4 regions of the Sphaerisporangium sp. NPDC049003 genome follow, and region 4 is predicted to be linked to each of the others. Evidence: riboswitches for the same ligand, from Rfam matches in the RefSeq annotation. Region 4 holds a riboswitch; each other region holds the start of a gene.

Region 1 (4,770 bases), on a different contig from region 4:
TGCTGTTCGCCTCCGGCCTCGGCCACGTCGGCATGTACGCGGGCGGCGGCAAGATGGTCCACGCCCCCCGCACGGGCGACGTCGTGAAGGTCGTCCCGCTCTCGTCCTACCGGGGCATCTTCGGCGCCGTACGTCCCTGAGCGCCCTGTCCTGACGCCGCGCGGGGGCGCGCAGGGGGCGAGGACGGCAGGTCCCTGTGCCGCCGGATCGGCCCGGCGAGCAGGACGAGGCCCGTCAGCGCGAGGGCTCCCGTGAGGATCCACATCGACGGCCGGACGCCGATCGCGTCGCCGAGCGCCCCGCCGATCAGGGCGCCCAGCGGGATCGTGCCGTAGTTGACGAACTGCATGCTGACCGAGACGCGGCCCATCAGCTCACGCGGGCAGTACATCTGGCGGAAGCTCGACTTGATGACGTTGCCGGCGACCACGCCCGCGACGACGCCGAGGCCGCCCGCCACCGCGAAGGCCAGGCCGGACCCCGGGCTCGCCAGCGGGATGAGCAGCCCGAACGGGGCTCCTGCCATCTCGCACGCGATGAGGGCGTGAGCGCTTCCGACGCGCCGCGCGATCCAGGTGGCGCTCGCGGCGCCGGCCACGCCGCCGAGGCTGGTCGCCGCGATCAGGACGCCCGCCGTGCCGGAGCTCACGCCGACCTCGCGGACCAGGAAGACGATGAGGATCGACTGATACCCGATGAGCGCGAGGTTGCTGACGGCCCCGAAGACCGTGAGCACGCGAAGGTAGGGGTCACGGGCGACGAAAGCCAGTCCCTCGCCGATCTCCCGCCTCAGCGTGGCCGACCGGCGTTCCCGGCTGACGGGCGCTTCGCGGGTCCGCATCGCGAGCAGGCAGAGCGCAGAGATCAGGAACGTCGCCGCGTCGACCAGCAGGCCGGTGACGGCGCCGAAGAGCTGCGCGACGATGCCGCCCACGCCGGGGCCCACGACCTGGGCGGCCGACTCGCCGCCCTGGAGCTTGGCGTTGCCCTCCGGCAGGTCGGCGTCGCGGACCACCGCGGGAAGGTAGACCTGGTAGGCGGTCTGGAAGAACACCTTCGCCGTGCCGGCGAGCAGCGCGACGGCCAGCAGATGGCCGATGGTCAGCCGGCCCCACCAGGCGGCGACCGGGACGCTGAGGAACAGCACCAGCGAGGCGCCGTCGCAGATCAGCATCACCGGCCGCCGGGGGAGGCGGTCGACCCACGCCCCGGCGGGAAGGCCGATGATCATCCAGGGCAGCCACGCCGCCGCCGTCAGCAGGGCCACGAAGAACGTGCTCGTGTGCAGCACGGTGATCGCGACCAGTGGCAGGGCCACACTGGTGAGGGTGCTGCCGAAGCCGCTGGCGGTCTCTCCGGCCCACAGCAGCCGGAAGTCGCGGTCGCGCAGCAGGCCGCCTCTGCGGCGGCGGACGGCGCCCGGGGCGGGGGGTCTGGTGACGGCTCCGCTCACGGCTGCCCCGGGACGCCGAAGGCGAACAGGAACACCGGGTCGCGCCGCTCCCCGTCGTCGGGCACTTCGCGGGTGGCCCACCGGCGCAGGAGGTCGTTGATCTGCTGCTCGATCTCGCTCAGCTCGGCCGGGGTCAGCCGCAGCCACTTGTCGGTGGAGAACGGCGCGTTTCGCCACATCGCCCGCTCGTCCTCGCCCGCGGCGTACCAGGCTCGCACGAGGTTGACGTGGTGGTCGAGGTTGAGGGACTCCGCCGCACTCGCGATGGCGGCGGACGCGGGGTCGCCGCCGAAGTCGGCGGTGGTCCAGCGCACCCCGGCCGACACCAGCCGCCACCAGCGCTCGCGGCGGTCGCGGGCAAGCTCGGGGGCCTCCTCGATGAGCTCGCTGGCGCCCAGCACCCGCAGGTGGTGGCTCACGTTGGCGACCGCCTGACCGGTGCGCTCGGCGAGCATGCTGGCCGTCGAGGGGCCGTCCACCTTCAGCACGTCCATGAGACGACGCCGCAGGGGATGCGCCAGGGCGGCCAGCACCCGTGAGTCGGTGATCGTGCGGATGTTCTCTTGGTCCATGGCATCAGGCTGACACGCGCAACAACTGCTGTGCAAGAGCTGTTGCGAAAGAGCGGTTGCGGAACCAGGCCCCTGCGGAAGATCGCCGACGCGTGGGGCCGGAGTGACGGATGTGACTCACAACTGGTGCTGTTTCGGGATATGTGAGGGGAATCACATTTAGGTAAACGAGGCCCCTGGTTTGCAGGGGATATCCGTTATTGATCACCCCTATTTGATCTACGGACTTGGCTCAGGCTTTGCCTCCAATTGAGGATCTGTGTAGTTTCTGGCCCGCGGCGAGCACGCCATGCCGTCGTGAGCAAAGCCGGTCGGCCGACCGGCGCCAGCAGAACGAATCCATTGGTCACCGCCGTCGAAAACAAGGCGCGAATCAGGACCGCGGGCAGCGGTGACCTGCCGAATCCGTGCGGCAAGGAGCACGGAGCCGGGGACCCAATTGGCCCTAAATGTGGGGTCAGGGGGTGAATCGGCGCCATTGGCGCCGTAGGGCGACTTCCAAGCCCGAATCCGTCAGCTAACCCGGTAGGCGTGAGTGGAAGAACCAAGGAGCGATCCTGTCCAGCACCACGCAAAACCCCCGTCTGTCTCGCTTCGCCCGCCTCTCCCTCGGCGGTGCCGTGCTCACCATGACGGCCTCCGCCGGGGCGGTCGCGATACAGGCGACGGCGGCTGACGCCGCCACGGTGGCCGCCCCTCAGAGCTCCTCCAAGCTGAGCAAGGCCGCCAGGCAGCGAATCAAGGCGCACACGGCCGTCTCCGCGGCCAAGAAGCAGCTCGGCGATCCGTACCGGTGGGGTGCCAGCGGCCCCGGCTCGTTCGACTGCTCAGGCCTCGTCATGTACGCCTGGCGCAAGGCCGGCGTGAAGCTTCCTCGCATCGCGGCCAGCCAGTTCCGCTCTGTGAAGAAGAAGATCTCCTGGAAGAACCTCAAGCCTGGCGACCTGATGTTCTTCAGCGGTCTCGGTCACGTCGGCATGTACGTCGGGCACGGCAAGATGATCCACTCCCCGCACAGCGGTGCGAGGGTGCGCATCGACAAGCTGAACGGCTACCGCAAGGTCAGCTTCGTCGGAGCCGTCCGCCCCGGAGCGTGACCCGCGTGCCAGGGGACTTCCCAGGACCGCTTTCCCGGGAAGCCTCCCCGCCCGCACGCTGACCACGCGACGGCCGTGAAGGCCCCGTCCACCTCCATCGAGGCGGACGGGGCCCTCGCGCGTCCCCGGCCGGTCCCCCGGCGGCCCTGACCCTCCGGATCATGGACAGGCCCACGCGCGTCCCGGCCGTACCGGGGACGGGCCTTCACCCGTCCGGCCGCACCCGGGACAGGCCTTCACACCTCCCGGCCTTTCCCGGGACGGGCCTTCAGACGTCTCCCGGCCGTACCCGGGACGGGCCTGGTTCGCCGGAGGCAGCGGGTAGATTGCCCGCATGCGCGTCGTCTGGCTCTGGGCCGCACTGGCGGGGCTGCTGGCCGCGCTGACGGGTCCTCCCGGCGCCGGCGGCCCGCTGTCCCTCGCGCACGCGGTGATCCGCGAGCATCCCGAGATCTGGTCAGGGGCCGAGGTGGTCCAGGGCGAGCGTTCCCTGGTCATCGGCCGGCCGGGCGGCGCTCAGGGCGGCGCGGGCGCCCCGGCCGGACCGGGCCTCGCGGGCCTGTCGGGCCTTGCGGGCCTGTCGGATCTCGCCCGCAGGGCCGACCGCGCGGCCCTGACCGTCGCCCGGGTCGCGGGGCCGGTACGGCCGCTGATCCTGGTCCCCGCGACCACCGATCAGGCCGCGCGGCTCGCCGCGCCCGCCACGGTGAGCGGGCTGGCGGCGGTGGCCGGCACCGATCGCGTGATCATCGAGCCGCGCTCCTTCGCCCGCCTGACGGACGCGGGCCGCGACGTCGTCCTGGCCCACGAGCTCACCCACGTCGCCACCGGGGCGGCGGCCGACGGCCACACCCCCAAGTGGCTGATCGAGGGGTTCGCCGACTACGTCGGCTACCTCGGCGCGGGGATCCCCGTGACGACGGCCGCGGCGGAACTGGCCGCCGAGGTGCGCGCGGGGAGCCCGCCTGCGGCGCTACCCGGCCCGTCCTCGTTCGCCGCCGGCTCCGCGCGCCTGGCGCAGGCGTACGAGGAGGCGTGGCTCGCCTGCCGGTATGTCGCGGGGCGCTTCGGCGAGCGTGCCCTTGTGACCCTCTACCGTGAGTCCATGCGAAGTGACCCGCGGACAGCGCTCGGCCGGGCTCTGGGGATGACCACGGAGGAGTTCACCGCCGCCTGGCGTGAGTACGTCCGGAGTGAGCTCTCGTGACGCCGCGGGCGCGCCCGAGGCGCGGCGCGGGCGAGGGGAGAGGGCCGGTGGTCACGGCGGCCGCGTGCCGGAGTCGCGGGGCCTGCGGGCCGGTGGCCACGGGGGCGGTGCGCCCGAGGTGTGCCGTGAGCGGCCGGGTGAGGAGGGCTGTCACGTGGCGGGGTTGATCGAGGAGGTTCGCGGCGTCGTGCGCACGGGCGGGGGAGCGCGCGCGGCGGGCATCGCGCTCGTCGCGCTCGGCGTGGCCGTGGCCGCGGTGGTCGCCGTCACCACGCCGTGGCGGTCCCTGCCGGGCGCCGCCCCGGCCGTGACGCCCGATCCCGCGCGCGACTTCACCCCCGGGCAGATCGCCCGCGCGGCCGCGTTCGACGCCGCCGTGAACGTCCCTGTGTACCTCTCGCTCGCGGTGACGCTGGTCGTGGCGGGCGTGCTGGTCCTCAC
Region 2 (4,770 bases), on a different contig from region 4:
ACCGAATATGGCATGAAGTGGATTCCGCTCGGCGGCTACATCCGCATGATCGGCATGCTGCCTCCGAAGCCCGACGCCGATCCCACCAAGCTGCGCGGCATGTCCACGGGGCCGTGGCAGGGGCTCATCGAGACCACCCGCCAGGCGTCCCTGGAGGAGGTCGGGCCAGGTGACGGCGAGCGGGTCTTCTACCGCAAGCCCTGGTGGCAGAAGGCCATCATCATGTCGGGCGGGCCCGCCATGAACTTCGTGCTGGCCTTCGCCCTGTTCGCCGTGGTGATCATGGGGTTCGGCGTCCAGGTCACCAAGCCGATCGTGGCCGGGATCCCCGAGTGCGTCATGACCCAGGCCGAGCAGGCGAAGGGCCAGAAGTGCACTCCCTCGCACCCGCGGAGCCCCGCCGCGGCCGCCGGGCTGCGGGTGAACGACAAGATCGTCGCTGTCGGCGGGAAGCAGGTGGCCTCGTGGGAGGAGGCGACGAAGATCATCCGGATGCACGGCGCCGGGCCCATCGCCATCGGCATCGAGCGCGGCGGCAAGCCCATGACGCTCAACGCGAACCTGATCGCGCAGGACCGCCCGTCGATCGACGACCCGGCGAAGATCGACAAGGCCGTCGGCTACCTGGGCGTCAGCGCCACCGTCGTCCTTGAGAAGCAGGGCCCCGGTTACGTCGCCGGCGTCATGTGGGACGTGACCAAACGCAGTGCCCAGGCTCTCGGAAGGTTCCCCGAGAAGCTCGTCGGGGTCTGGCACGCCGCCTTCGGCGGGGGTGAGCGCGATCTCAACAGCCCGATGAGCGTCGTCGGCGCGGGCCGCATCGGCGGCGAGATCGCCGCGGCCCCCGTCCCGGTCGAGAACAAGATCTCCGGGCTGCTCCAGCTTCTCGCCGGAGTGAACCTCGCAGTGGGCCTGTTCAACCTCATCCCGCTGATGCCCCTTGACGGCGGCCAGATCGCGGGCGCGCTCTGGGAGGGCCTCAAGCGGGGGTACGCCCGGGTCCGCCGGCGTCCGGCTCCCGGGTACGTGGACATCGCCAAGGCCCTGCCCCTGACCTACGCCATGGCGGCCGTGCTCCTCGTGATGGGCACCCTGCTCATCTACGCCGACATCGTCAACCCGATCCGCCTGGCGGGCTGACCGGCCGCCCCGCCCCGCCCCGGCCGGCCTTCAGCCGAGCCGGGCCGGGCCGGGAGTGGCTAGTACATCGAGACGTGCACGTGGTCGAAGTGGTTCGCGGTGACGCCGCCGCGGTTCGACATGGCCCGCCAGCCGGGGAATCCCAGGTTGTAGATCCGCTGCTTGTAGATCACGTACTTCACACCCAGCTTGCGGCCGTTCTTGATGACCCAGGCGGCGACCTGGTCGCCCAGCGCGGCCTCCGCGGCCGAGGGCATCGCGCCGCCGGAGCTCAGCATGAAGTCGCACGCCCGGCCCAGCGGGTGCTCACCGCCGTCGTTCTCCGCGCGGTAGCAGCCGACCGGGAAGCTCAGGGAGAAGTGGTCCTTCACCTCGGCGCGCATCAGCCGCGTCCTCGGGGTGATGTTGTCGCCGCCGGTGGGGAGCTCGGGAGCCCATGACCCGTTCGCCCGCTTGCCCGGCGCGGTCGGGACGAGCTGGTCGAGCTTGTCCTTGATCTGCCCGATCAGCTTCTCGGCGTCCTTGCGCTGGGCGGTCACCTCCACGACGTCGTCGCGGAGCTGCTTGGTCAGATCGGCCGCGTCGTCGGCGGCCTTCTTGCGGGCGTCCCTGGCCGAGGTGAAGCCCACCAGCTTGGCCGACTGCTCGGCCTGGAGCTGCTGGAGCATGGCGGCGTCACCGTAGCCCGGTGACATGAGCTCGCCCACCATGCCGAGGCCGCCCGCCTGGTAGCGGAGCTGGGCGATGTCGCCGACCTGTTCCTGCGCCGCCTTGAGGTCGGTCTCGGCGTTCCGCAGGCGCTCGCGTGCCGACTTCTCGGCCGCCTTGGCCTTGGCGACGGCGACGCGCTTGGCGTTGTACTCGCCGATCAGTTTGTCGACCTTCTTGCCGAGGTCGGCAAGCTGCGACTTGAGCTGTTTCTCTGAGGGTTTCGGGGCGGCGTTTCCCGCCGTCGTCTGGCCGAGCAAGAGCCCGGCCGCGGTCAGAACGCTGGCGGCCACGTAGACGTAGCGGCCCGAAGTCGGGGGCAGAGCCCACTCCTCTCCATCTGCCGACCGGGTTAGCTGACGGGTTCGGGCCGGAGTCGCCCTACCACGAAGTGGATTCACCCCAAGAACCATTGGGTCCCCGGTTCCCAGGCGGGACACCTGGGATTAGGCGCACCGGCCGATGCGGCCGGTGTGCGATGGATGGTAGTGGTAAAGACCTGATTATGGCGACTTTGAGGTGGAAATCACCCGAGGTCATCCTGGGACCGGAGCAGCCGGGCCGCCTCCTCGGGGAGGACGTCGTTCACGAAGGCGCCCATCGCGGACTCCGAACCGGCCAGGTACTTCAGCTTCTCCTTGGCCCTCCGGATGGTGAACAGCTGGAGGTGCAGGTAGGCCAGGTCGCGCCCTGTGCGGACCGGGGCCTGGTGCCAGGCCGCGACGTAGGGCATCGGCACGCCGAACAGGCCGTCGAGCCGCCTGAGCACCTCGGTGTAGAGAGGGCCGAACGCCGCGCGCTCCTCGGCGTCCAGCGAGCACAGGTCGGGGACCTGGCGGTTCAGGTAGACGTTCACCTCGAACGGCCACCGGGCCGCGGCCGGGACGAACGCCGTCCAGTAGTCGTTCGCCGCCACCAGGCGCGTCTCGTCCTTGCGCTCGGCCTCCAGCACGTCGGCGAACAGGTTGCCACCCGTGCGGTCCCGGTAGCGCTCGGCGGAGGCCAGCATCTGCCGGGTGCGGGGCGTCACGTAGGGATAGGCGTAGATCTGCCCGTGCGGGTGGGACAGTGTGATGCCGATCTCGGCGCCCCGGTTCTCGAAGCAGAACACCTGCTCCACGCCGGGCAGCGCCGAGAGTTCGGAGGTACGGTCGGCCCAGGCCGTGAGGACCAGGTCGACCTGGTCGGGGGAGAGCGTCGCGAACGACGACCCGTGCTCGGAGGTGAAGCACACCACCTCGCAGCGGCCGAGGCCGGGCCGTACCTCGCTCAGTCCGCCCACCTGCTCGTAGTCGCCCGTGTGGAAGCTGAAGGACGGGAACCGGTTCTCGAAGACGGCGACGTCGTACTCGGCGGACGGGATCTCGGTCGGCCGGCCCGGAGCCGAGGGGCACAGGGGGCACTCGGCGGCGGGAGGCAGGAACGTACGGCTCTGCCGGTGACCGGCGACCGCGACCCACTCGTCCATGACCGGGTCGTGGCGCAGCTCGGACGCCGGAGGGCGCGGCGGCAGCTCACGGGTGTCGGGCGCGCCGCGGTCGGCGTCGTCGCGGCGGTCGAAGTAGATCAGCTCGCGGCCGTCGGCGAGGCGGGTGGCCGTGCGCTTCACTGGGCCACCACCTGCGGGGCACCGGCGGGGTCGGTCAGGATCAGGGTGCCGACCTGGTCGGACAGCGTCGACCTGGCCTCCTCGGGCAGGCCGGTGTCGCTGATCACGACGTGGGCCTCGTCGAGCTTGGCGATCGTGCTGATGCCCACCGTGCCCCACTTGGTGTGGTCGGCGAGCACGACGAGCTGCTGCGCGGCGGCGACCAGCTCGCGGTTCGTCTCGGCCTCCAGCAGGTTGGGAGTCGTGAACCCCGCCCGGGAATTCATGCCGTGCACGCCGAGCATGAGCGTGTCGACGTTCAGCCGGCGGATGGCGGCCACGGCGACCGGGCCCACCAGCGCGTCCGACGGAGTGCGCACTCCTCCGGTGAGCACCACGGTCTGGTCGGGACGACCCGACCGGTGGAAGACGTCGGCGACCTGCACCGAGTTGGTGATGACGGTCAGCTCGGGGATGTCGGCCAGATGGTGGGCGAGCGTCCACGTGGTCGTGCCCGCCGACAGCGCCACGGCGGTGCCGGGGCGTACGAGCTCGGCGGCCCGGCGCGCGATGGCCTCCTTCTCGGCCTGCTGGCGCACGGACTTGGCCGCGAACCCCGGCTCCTCGGTGGACCCGGCGCCCGTGGCCGTGGCGCCGCCGTGCACCTTCTCGATCAGCCCGCGCTCGGCCAGGACCTCCAGGTCGCGGCGGATGGTCATATCGGACACCCCGAGCTCGCGGACCAGGTCGGCGACCCGTGCCGCGCCGTTCCTGCGAACGCGCTCGAGGATCGCCTGCTGCCGTTGCTGGGCCAGCATCGTGCTCTCCTCTTCAACAGATTCCAACAAATTATCGCACGTTACTAACGGTCCAATGTTGAGAATTGATGGCGGAGAGCTCACAACGGGGACGCCGCGGGTATGACGTGACGCGGTGCGCGTCTTTGACGTTTGGGCCTTGTACGGCTCCGCGACCGGGAGCAGTGTGGGTGGACGAGCCGCACGGAAAGGGGACCGCGAGATGGGAAGACGCGCGCGCAAGGGCAAGGCCCGCAGGAAGAAGAAGGCCAACCACGGCAAGCGGCCGGTCTCCCGCTGACCGTTCCTGTCGTCCGGAGTCGAGGGGTGGTGAGATCAGGACGAGGGTGCGCCGTCTCAGCCGCCGCGCCCCCACGCGGCGAGCAGGCGTGTCTGCGGGTCGGCGTCCTCGGGTGACGGCGGGCGTTCTTCTATCACCCCGGCCAGCCGGTAGGCCTCTTCCGCCCCGGCGAACCACTCCGCGCACACCTCGACCAGCTCGGGATCCAGGCGGTCGTCCCCGCCGATCGCCGTGGC
Region 3 (4,770 bases), on a different contig from region 4:
CAAGATGATCGTTCGACTGGCCTAACGTGCATATCCCCCTGATCACGGGGAAAGGGCCATAAAGGGGGTGAGCCTTAATGGACCAGGACGAGCTGCAGTCGCTGACGCCCAAGGAGCTCCACGACAGGGCGGTGCGCTACGCCGTGGCGCACGGTGACTTCGGCTTCCTGTGGGAACTGCTGAAGGTGATCCCGGCGGCCGAGGCCGCGAGCGGTCACGGGGATGAGACGGCCAACGATCTCAGCCGGGTGTCGGCGCTGCTCAGCGACGCGATGGCCTCCGGTGAGGGCGAGCTCGGGGAGGCGCTGCGTCCCGTCTACCTCGCCTACCTTTCCGAGCACCCCGACGCCTGAGCGTTCCCCGCCGGCTCTAGGCTCCAGAGCATGGCATCGGTGAATGTGGAGCGTACTGACAACGGCTTCGTGGCGCGCAACGCGCGCGGAGCGGAGGTCGCGATGGGCAGTGGTGACGAGGAGGGTGTCTTCACCCCCGTCGAGCTACTGCTCGCCGCGGTCGGAGGCTGCAACATCGTGACCGTCGAGCCGCTCACCGCCCAGCGCGGGCACAGGCTCGTACGGCTGGCGATGACGGTCGAGGCCCAGAAGGCCGAGCCCACGCTGCTCGGCCCGGTCACGATCACGTACGACGTCGAGCTGCCCGAGGGAGACGCGGAGGCGGACGAGGTCTTCCGCGCCGTGGCCCACCGGGTCCACGAGCGGCACTGCACGGTCAGCCGCTCCCTGGAGAGGGGCACCGAGGTCAAGGTCGAACTGCCCGAATAGCCGCTTGGCCCGGCGGGTCCGGCCGTACCCGGTCATCCCAGCGAGTTAGACCGAATCTATACCCGGCGATGACGAGTAGCTCAGGCCCCGGTATGTAGTGTTAAGGCAGGTCAAGGGGGATGCGACCAGCCGCCCGAGAGGGCGCCGCAGAGCTTTTCGCCAGAAGGACGCGGTGGGGGACCGCGTCCGTACAGCGGGACCGCCCGATGCGTTTGGGGGAAGGCATCGGCGCTGGACCGTGAAGATCGGGGCCGGACAGGCGGGGGACTGTCCGGCCCCGATTCATGTCTCCCGGCCCCTGATCTCCCCTGATCTCCCCGATCGTCGCGCCGCACGTCCTCTATAAGCCCCGATGTCTGAAATATAGGGGTTTGTGGTGCGAAGGTAGATCTAATAATGCTTTGTAGCACTTTCGTTTGCTTTGTCCTGACTCGGTGGGTAAGGTTTCAACCACGAAAGGGGCGGTGACCTGGTCTTCAGTCCGAAGGCCGCCGCCCCAAGTGTCGAATCTCCAGGGCCACACCAGGCCCGGGGGAGCCGGGGACCCAAATCTCTTGGGGTGAATCCGCGTGAGCGGTAGGGCGACTCCAAGCCCGAACCCGTCAGCTAACCCGGTAGACGTGATTGGAGAGGAGACCCGAGTGGAGCACCCCACTCCGAGCAGTCATTGCACCGGGCAACCCTAGACCCGGATCTCGCCGTCAGAAGCGGCGGACAAGTCGGCTGGTAGCAGCCGTGCACGCGAGCGATCTACGCCCTCTGTGACACATGGTGGCAAGCCGCCACCGCTGACCGACCACGTACGAATGCGCGCTCAGCGCCGCGATGGACCCCACGAAGCCTCGCCTCACCCTGAGAGCGCTTTCCACCCCCCGCACCGAACTCCTGACCACTCGGAGCGCGGGTCCCCTTGTCTTCTGATGAAAGATCCTATCCTCCCATGCCTCCTTTCAAGATCACCCCCAAGTGTCGATGGACGTCCGGTGTCGCCGGCGTCGTCCTCGCCTGCGCCACCGCCGTCTGCGCCACGGTCTCGGCGCACGCCGACGACAAGCCCCTGAACCCCGTCGCGGTCCAGACCGAGAAGCCGATGCTGCTCAAGGGCTCCACCAGGGCCTCGTACTTCTGGGACGACGCCTCAGGACGCATGGGTGACACGGGACTTCCGGCCATCGGCAAGCCGATGCAGAAGGGCCTGTTCGCCAGCCCCAGCTGGCCTCTCGGCACCGAGGGATACGTCGTCTACAAGGACAAGAAGGCCCCGTTCTTCATCGGCGACCGAGGCCCGGGGATCCCGTCCGAGAGCGGCGTCATGCTCGACATCGACGGGAAGACCTTCGCGGAGCTGACCGGCGGTACCTTCAACAACTCCTCCCTGGTGGTCACCGGCTTCGCCGCCGGACACATCAAGGTCGACTACGTGATCACCAAGTGGGGCGACGGCGTGGGCAAGAAGAACTACCCCGTCCCGTTCTCCAACGGCGCGTGGGGCGTCTACGACACCAATCCCGCCACGCCCCCCACCCCGGTGGTCCTCGCCACCGGCTGACCCGGAGGCCTCCGCGCGACACGCCCGGCGTGGGCCCTGTGGGGAACCACCTGAAAAGCCCCACATCGCCGCTGAGGATGTGCGGAGCCTGGCCAGGACTGCTAAAGTCACCGTAGTCACGCGCCGCTAGCTCAGTTGGTTAGAGCAGCTGACTCTTAATCAGCGGGTCCGGGGTTCGAGTCCCTGGCGGCGCACCACGGCACCGGCCGATGACCTGGGCATTCTCCACTTGACGGAGGGTGCCCACAGTCATTTCCGGGCCTGTGTGGGGTCGTTGTGGGCTCTTTGGTCGCGACCGGGTCTCCGGCATGATCGTTGTCCCCCTTGCAGCAGTTCACGCTTGAGCGTGGCGTTGAACGCCTCCGCCAGGGCGTTGTCCAGGCACGTCCCTGTCCTGCCCGCCGATCTGCGGATCCGACAGCCGTCGCAGAGCGCCGCGAACTCGGCCGAGGTGTACTGACAGCCGCGGTCACCATGAAAGATCACGCCGTCGACCTGGCCGCCTCGCGCTCCGACCGCCGCCTTCAACGCGTCGCTGATCAGCTCGGTCCGCAGGTGGTAGGCGATCGACCAGCCGACCAGTCGCCGCGACCCGATATCGATCACCGTCGCGAGATACATCCACGAGTCACCGACCGGCAGATAGGTGATGTCCCCGCACCACCTCCGGTTGACCCCACCGGCTGCGAAGTCACGTTTGAGCAGGTCAGGGACCGGCGGAGCGAGTTCGTCAGGGATCGTGGTCCGCCTGCCCTTACGCAGATGCAGCCCGACGATGCCATGCACACGCATCAACCGGGCCACCCGCTCGGCGTTGACGCGCTCCCCGGAATCACGCAGGTCCGCGGTGATCCGCGGCGAGCCGTTCGTCCCCCCGAGGCGTCATGAAAGCGCCGGATCTTCTCCACGATCCGCTCGTCCTCAACGGCCCGCGCCGGCCGGCTCCCGCCCCAGCCAGGCGTAGAAGGCGCTGCGCGCCACGTTCACACCCGGCACAGCCGCTTGACCCCGTAGACGAGGCGGTAGGCGGAGATGAACCGCAAGCGGCCGATCAACGATCACCACCCTGCGTCCGCCGCGGGTCATCATTGTGGTCGATGGTGGCGTTGCTCAATGAGCTGTGCGGCCTGCGCGAGTGTCCCGGGGCTTCGACACTGAGTCCGAGCACGGCGGCGCCGTTGCACGGGGCCATGGTGCCGATCCATCGTCATGAGCCGCCCTACGCCGGTCAATCGGCGGCGGTTTCGTAGCAGAAGGCCGCCAGGGCGATCTCCCTGTCGTCTTCGTGAGGGGAACGGTGGTGAGGAAGGAGCTGGCCATGAAGTAGGGTCGGGCCGTCTCCTAAGTCAACGGCGACGCCACCAGGCGGACAGACGCCATGTTCACGGGTGTGCTGAAGCAACTCGGCGGCTGACAGTCCGCAGAGCTCAGGATGGACCCAGAGCGGACCTGCGGTCCCGTCCAGGAGAACCAGCACGGTGAGCTGGCAGGCGCCTTGATCGGTGTGCAGGCCGATGAAGTCGCCTCGCCCGTAGTACAGATAGGACGACACCACAGCCTGCACGGAACGGCCCAGCATTCCACCGAGCCGGTCCACCAGAGTGCGTTGGTGCAGGTCCCAGCGGACATCCCCGCCGGAGGTGTACCAGCCGGAGGCCGGGCTCGTTAGTTGGGCGTCATCCACCAATTTTGGGTCCCGCCGTATCCGGGTGTCCGCGCTAGCGCGAAGACGCAGGGCCTCTGAGCGCAAGAGTTCCTGTTCGCCGGGTGTCACCAGATCGGTCAGAGTTTGATGGAGGGCGCCCATCTGAGACACGGTCTCAGTCGAACTCACGGGCGCGGACGCCGCGGACGAAGGCAGTCCACTCTTCTTCGGTGAAGACGAGGACAGCGCCGGCCGGGTTCTTGGCGTCGCGCACTGCGGCCCCGCGCGTGCCGCGAGCGACCTCGACGCAGCCACCATCAGGGTTGCAGAATGACGATCTCCGGAAGTCCTGCGCCGTCCCGTTCTCGAGTTCCATCATGGAGTCCTCTCTGATCGGATACCGCAATGTTCTCGGCAAATGATAGCGAGGTAATCCAAAATCGGTGCAGGGCGGATGAAGGTGGTAAGGCGGATATGTCCAACCGGAATCCTTTAGGATGGCACTAATTCGACCAGGAAAGAGAACCGTAAGACGATGATGTGGCGCCGTATTTTCCGAGGCGATAGCGATCTTCGCGGCTGGCTTAGCTGGGTAATCCCGATACTCGTGGCCGCTGTCGTCGCGGTTGTCCAATCCGTATGGGGAGATGAGGCGCCGCTCCGGAACCTGGCCGATGCGTGGTCAATCACCGCCGTGGGTGTCATCGCCATCGACTCTTTCAGAGCCACGACGATGTCCGCACTCCGGCGCAGGCTCCTTTGGGCTTCGGTTATCGTAGCCGTGCTGGTGGTCG
Region 4 (4,770 bases):
GCGACTTCACGAAGCCCGTGTTCCACGGGTCGGTGAAGTTCTGGAGCTTGGCGGTCAGACCGGCCTGGCTGATCTTCGTGGTGAAGTCGAACGCGGTCTTGACGGCCGGGTTCTTGTCCAGGATCAGCTGCTGGTTCTTGTCGAAGTAGGTGACGTTGCCGTTCTTGGCGGCCTCCTGCGACAGCACCACGTTGTAGATGGTGTTGACGCTGTCCACGAACTTGGCGTCCTTGACCTTGGCCTGGAAGTCCTCGCCGGCCTTGACGAAGGCGTCCCAGCCGCCGCTCCACAGCTTCGAGACCTCGTCCCGGTCGGTGGGCAGTCCGGCCTTCTTGAACAGGTCCGTGCGGTAGCAGATGCTCATTCCGCCGACGTCGGTGCCGAGGGCGAACAGCTTGCCCTCCGAGTTGATGCCGTTCTCCCACTTCCACGCGGGGAAGTCGGCCTGACGGCTCTGCAGGCCGTACTGACCGAGATCGGTGAAGAACTGGGGCCGGGCCTTGGCCAGGCCCATGCCGCCCTCGTCGATGCCAATGACGTCACCGGCGCCGGTGCCGGACTGGAACCACTGCAGCATCTGGGGCCAATAGACGTTCTCGAAGCTGTCGGTCAGGTTGTTGTACTTGACCTGCACATTCGGGTGCTCGGTGTTCCACTTCTCAACGGCGGCCTTGTAGCCGAAGTTGGTGCCGCCGCCGAAGGTCTGCAGCGTGAGGGTGATCTTCTCAGCGGGTGCGGCCGATGACGAGCTGCCGGCGGTGCTGCCGGTGTCGCTGGACGAGCACGCGGTGGTGATACCGAGCGCGGCGGTCATCACCGATGCGACCGCGAGCATTCTGCCGCGGCGCATGTTGTTCTTCATTCCGGACCCCTCTCAGGTGGTTGCCCGATCGTTGGGAGGTGGCATCGAGGGCCGGCCCCGACAGTCGGGCCCCGCGATGTGCTGGATCCCTCAGTCGTGATCCCGCGAGGGCTTCCTCGCGAGCGAAGTTTGGGAGCGCTCCCACGAAGAGTCCCCGATAGGCAATGCTGACGTCAATATGCTGAAACCTAACTGTTACTCCTGGGGCTGTTAGGAGCTTGAAATCAGACGTTGAGCGCGATAAGGGCCATTGGAGTTATTGGGAGCGCTCCCATCGCTACTGGCACAGTCGGGCGCAAATCATCCATGCGCCACGGCTCACACAAGATCATCAAGGTCCCAGGGCCCGGAAAGCCCGATGCCGTACGGCCGGCGGAGTGGGTCGCCGGCCGTACGGCACCGGGGTGGACGGGCGTCCTCCATGGGAGGGGAAGGGCGCCTTCGATGGTCCGGAGGGGCGACCCCCTGCGAGAGGGGCGCCAGGGAGGTGGTTGTCAGGCGGCGTAGCTCGGGTAGCCGTAGCCCACGACCTGGGAGGTCGGGCGGGTACGGATCTCGACCTTGCCGTTGCCCGTGTTGCCCTCGACGGTCTTGATCGTCCCGTCGCCGTTGTCCTTGACGACGAAGCCGACGTGGTCGATGTCGTCCAGGCTCTTGCCGCGGCCCCAGTCGAAGAAGACGACCGCGCCGGGCCTCGGAGTGCTGCCCCAGCGGTCCTGGGACGCGAACCACTTGGCGTGCGCGACGGTGTAGGCGTCGGTGCCGACGGTGTCCTGCATGCCGAGCTGGGTGCCGACCCAGGAGACGAACATGTCGCACCAGGCGGCGTCGGCGTACCCGGCGATGGTGCCGCTGTCACGGGCCACGGTCTCCCTGGCCCTCGGAGTGCTCATGTACCAGGAGTGGAACTTGGTGCCGCCACCGGCGCTGTTCTCGGAGATGCCGACCTGTCGCTCCGCGAGGCTCAGCAGCTGCTCGGCGGAGACCCGCCTCACGGATTCCGGAGCCTGCACGGTCATGGGCGCCTCGGCGCCGGCGAGGTTGTGGATCGTGTCGTCGGCGGAGGCGTTGGCCGCGAGGGCCGTGCCCGTCACCGCCTGGGCGAGGACCAGGCCGCCGAAGGCGAAGGCTTTGAGATGGTTCTTCGGGGCGTCCAGAAGCCGATGTATCGACATTGACAAGGGGATACTCCTTCTTCCAAGCCGCCTACCGGGTTAGCTGACGGGTTCGGGCGTGGAAGTTCGCCCTACGGGATCGTCCGTGGGAGTGACGATCCCGATTCACCCCAGAGGAGGTGGGTCCCCGGCTCCGCGCGATGCGGACTCGGCGTAGCGCGTAGCGGCGGGAGAGGGATCTCCGCAGTGGACCGAGCCGCGCTGTGCAATCTCCACGGCACGAGCGGGGTACTCAAACGGGCAGTACCTGTGCCAGGAGTCCACTCAGAGTAATACATCGGACAAACACATGCAAACAGGACAAACCTCTGGGCTATGACGGGGGACTGGAGGGCAAACCTGCCTTGACCGCGCCGGGGCCGGTGGCCTCCGGGCTGGGGTTCACCCGCCTTGACCTGGGTACGGAGGAGCGCTCCTGCCGCCGGGCGCGACCTCGGCGCCATCGGCGGCACCGGTGCGGAGAGTCGGGATGAGCCGGGCGAAAGTGATAGTTGTGATGCCTCGCACCGCTGGTGTCAAGCGGGCTGGAGTGACGAGGGCACACGGATGGTGCGTGAGGCACGAGGCACCGGAGGTCCGCCTTGGGAACCGGGATCTCCGGCACCGACCCCGCGGAAGGGAGGCGGCCCGGCCGGACCACAACGAGAACAGCGAGACCTGGCTGATCCGTCGTTGTCCTCCGTTCATCGGTTGTTCCCCCCTGCGTCGGGTCACCCGGTTACGTTGCTTGCGTCGTGAAAGTGTCAATGCCCGGCGTGGAGAGGAACGGTCGAAGCCGCGTGCGGGAGCAGGTGCCGGCCGTAGCCTGGGTGGAGTCGCCCCTCCAGTTGCTGTGCGCGGTCGAGGCGCGGTACGCCGGGGTCGTCGGGGCGGGCACGCGCGTGGTGACCCGCGCCAAGCTGCCCGGGCTCCGCGTCACCCGCACGGAGCTGACCACCCTCGACCTGCCCGCCGGGCTGGAGATCGAGACCGCCGAGGGCGGGATGCCCCGTCCGGGCCGCGACTCCGCGTGGGTCCTCGGAGACGCCTTCTCCGGCAGGATGCAGCTCACCTCGCTCACCGCCGCGCCCACGCGCATGGTCCTGGTGGACGACGGCCTGGCCACGATCCGCCTCCTTGAGCTGCTCACCGCGAGGCTCGGCACCCCCCTCGTGCGCGCCCGCGCCAAGGCGAGCCCGACGCGGCGGATGCTGGGGGCGGCCGCCGCGATCCGGCTGCGGGCCGCCGCCCGGGCCGGACGGCTCACCGTGTTCACCGCGCTGCCCGTGCCCGCCGAGCTGGCGAAGGCCGTACGGGAGATCGGGGCCGAGCTGGTGACCCACGACTTCGCCTGGCTGCGCTCCCAGCCCGCGGTCGCCCATCCCCGGCCCGCCGAGAGCACGGTCGTCCTCGGCACGTCGCTGGTGCGAAACGGGCTGATCCACCGCGACCGCTACCTCGCCTGGCTCTTCGCCCTCAAGGGGCCGCTGGCCTACTACCCGCACAGGCGGGAGGACCCCGGCGACCTGGCGGCCGTCCGCGGCCACCCGGGCGTCACCGTGTACGACGGCGGGGTCCCCGTCGAGATGACCCTGCGGGACCTGCGGCCGGGGCAGCGGGTGCTGAGCCTGCCCTCCACGGCGGTCACCTCGCTGCGCGTCCTGCTGTCGGCGCGCGGCGTCCCCGTGGAGACCGTGGAGGTCCCCGACGACTGGTGGACGCCGACGGCGACGGTCTCCCTCCGATCACACCTCCAGATGTTCGCGCACGAAAGGGCTTCTCCTTGACCCGGGTTCTCGCTGTGGCCGATTCGGACTCCTACCTGAAGTGGGCGGCGGGTCTCCTCGACCAGCTCCCCGCCGGGTGGACGTCGACGCTGGCCGTGGTGCGCACGCCGATCGTCCCGTCCCCGGGTCAGATCGCCGCCGCCGTCAACGGGACGCGGTTCGACACCGAGGAGCCGCCGGCGGTGGTGCCGGCGCGGGGCCTTCGCCGCCTCGCCGAGCGGATCAGGCCGGACGTCGTGCTGGTCTCCTGCACGGGGCCCGTGGTCGACGTGCTGGTGAGCGAGGTGTTCGACGGGCTGAGCCCCCGCCCGGTCTTCGTGTCGGGCCTTCCTGGCATCTCGATCCCCGCGACGGAGAAGGCCTGGCTGTACCGGGGCGGATGCGATCTCTTCGTCGTGCACAGCGGCAGGGAGGTCGAGGAGTTCGCCCGCATCGGCAGGGAGCTGGGCGCCGAGGGCGAGATGGCGCTCGCCCGCCTGCCCTACCTCGACCACGCCCTCGCCCGCCCCACGTCCGCCGACCGGCTCGTCTTCCCCTCGACGACCGGGCGGCCCGGCCCCGCGCCGCTCACCGCGCGGGCCGTGCCGTCCGAGGCGGGCGAGACCGGGCCGTCCGAGGCCGGCGAGACCGTGGCGGAGGAGGGCGGGAGGCGGGTGGTGTTCGCGACCCAGGCGAAGGTGCCGAAGCGGCGCGAGGAGCGGGAGGGCATCCTGCTCGCCCTGGCCCGGCTCGCCGAGGCCCGCCCCGACCTGGACGTGGTGGTCAAGCTCCGGGCCCTTCCGACCGAGCGCCAGACCCACAACGAGCGGTACCACTACGAGCGGCTGTGGCGCGGGCTCGTCGAGACGGGCGCGGTGCGCGACGGCGGCGTGAGGTTCGCGGCGGGCGCGATGCGCGAGCACCTCTCCGAGGCGGCGGCGTTCGTGACGGTCAGCTCCACGGCGGCGCTTGAGGCGATCGCGGGGAG

What was found. Region 4 has a riboswitch for cyclic di-AMP ahead of ACGFIV_RS23290 (CHAP domain-containing protein). Riboswitches for the same ligand answer to the same signal wherever they lie in the genome.
Region 1: another riboswitch for cyclic di-AMP. It lies ahead of ACGFIV_RS13735 (C40 family peptidase); the one in region 4 lies ahead of ACGFIV_RS23290 (CHAP domain-containing protein).
Region 2: another riboswitch for cyclic di-AMP. It lies ahead of ACGFIV_RS24695 (hypothetical protein); the one in region 4 lies ahead of ACGFIV_RS23290 (CHAP domain-containing protein).
Region 3: another riboswitch for cyclic di-AMP. It lies ahead of ACGFIV_RS27130 (hypothetical protein); the one in region 4 lies ahead of ACGFIV_RS23290 (CHAP domain-containing protein).

The regions. Positions count from the first base shown of each region.
Region 1 is NZ_JBICTU010000010.1:187,856-192,625, reverse strand. It holds gene ACGFIV_RS13750 (NlpC/P60 family protein) at 1-140, shown strand, start outside; gene ACGFIV_RS13745 (MFS transporter) at 107-1,453, opposite strand; gene ACGFIV_RS13740 (helix-turn-helix domain-containing protein) at 1,450-2,025, opposite strand; cyclic di-AMP (ydaO/yuaA leader) riboswitch at 2,413-2,572, shown strand; gene ACGFIV_RS13735 (C40 family peptidase) at 2,655-3,122, shown strand; gene ACGFIV_RS13730 (hypothetical protein) at 3,457-4,329, shown strand; gene ACGFIV_RS13725 (M48 family metallopeptidase) at 4,316-4,770, shown strand, end outside.
Region 2 is NZ_JBICTU010000023.1:53,312-58,081, reverse strand. It holds gene ACGFIV_RS24700 (site-2 protease family protein) at 1-1,140, shown strand, start outside; gene ACGFIV_RS24695 (hypothetical protein) at 1,200-2,141, opposite strand; cyclic di-AMP (ydaO/yuaA leader) riboswitch at 2,176-2,311, opposite strand; gene galT (galactose-1-phosphate uridylyltransferase) at 2,375-3,457, opposite strand; gene ACGFIV_RS24685 (DeoR/GlpR family DNA-binding transcription regulator) at 3,454-4,254, opposite strand; gene ACGFIV_RS24680 (50S ribosomal protein bL37) at 4,457-4,534, shown strand; gene ACGFIV_RS24675 (TIGR03086 family metal-binding protein) at 4,591-4,770, opposite strand, start outside.
Region 3 is NZ_JBICTU010000026.1:84,246-89,015, forward strand. It holds gene ACGFIV_RS27115 (NADP-dependent oxidoreductase) at 1-25, shown strand, start outside; gene ACGFIV_RS27120 (hypothetical protein) at 78-353, shown strand; gene ACGFIV_RS27125 (OsmC family protein) at 384-782, shown strand; cyclic di-AMP (ydaO/yuaA leader) riboswitch at 1,274-1,419, shown strand; gene ACGFIV_RS27130 (hypothetical protein) at 1,723-2,331, shown strand; tRNA gene ACGFIV_RS27135 (tRNA-Lys) at 2,452-2,528, shown strand; partial or broken gene ACGFIV_RS27140 (IS3 family transposase) at 2,581-3,192, opposite strand; gene ACGFIV_RS27145 (hypothetical protein) at 3,560-4,138, opposite strand; gene ACGFIV_RS27150 (DUF397 domain-containing protein) at 4,152-4,355, opposite strand; gene ACGFIV_RS27155 (hypothetical protein) at 4,584-4,770, shown strand, end outside.
Region 4 is NZ_JBICTU010000021.1:123,855-128,624, reverse strand. It holds gene ACGFIV_RS23295 (extracellular solute-binding protein) at 1-862, opposite strand, end outside; gene ACGFIV_RS23290 (CHAP domain-containing protein) at 1,357-2,037, opposite strand; cyclic di-AMP (ydaO/yuaA leader) riboswitch at 2,052-2,201, opposite strand; gene ACGFIV_RS23285 (hypothetical protein) at 2,817-3,803, shown strand; gene ACGFIV_RS23280 (DUF6716 putative glycosyltransferase) at 3,818-4,770, shown strand, end outside.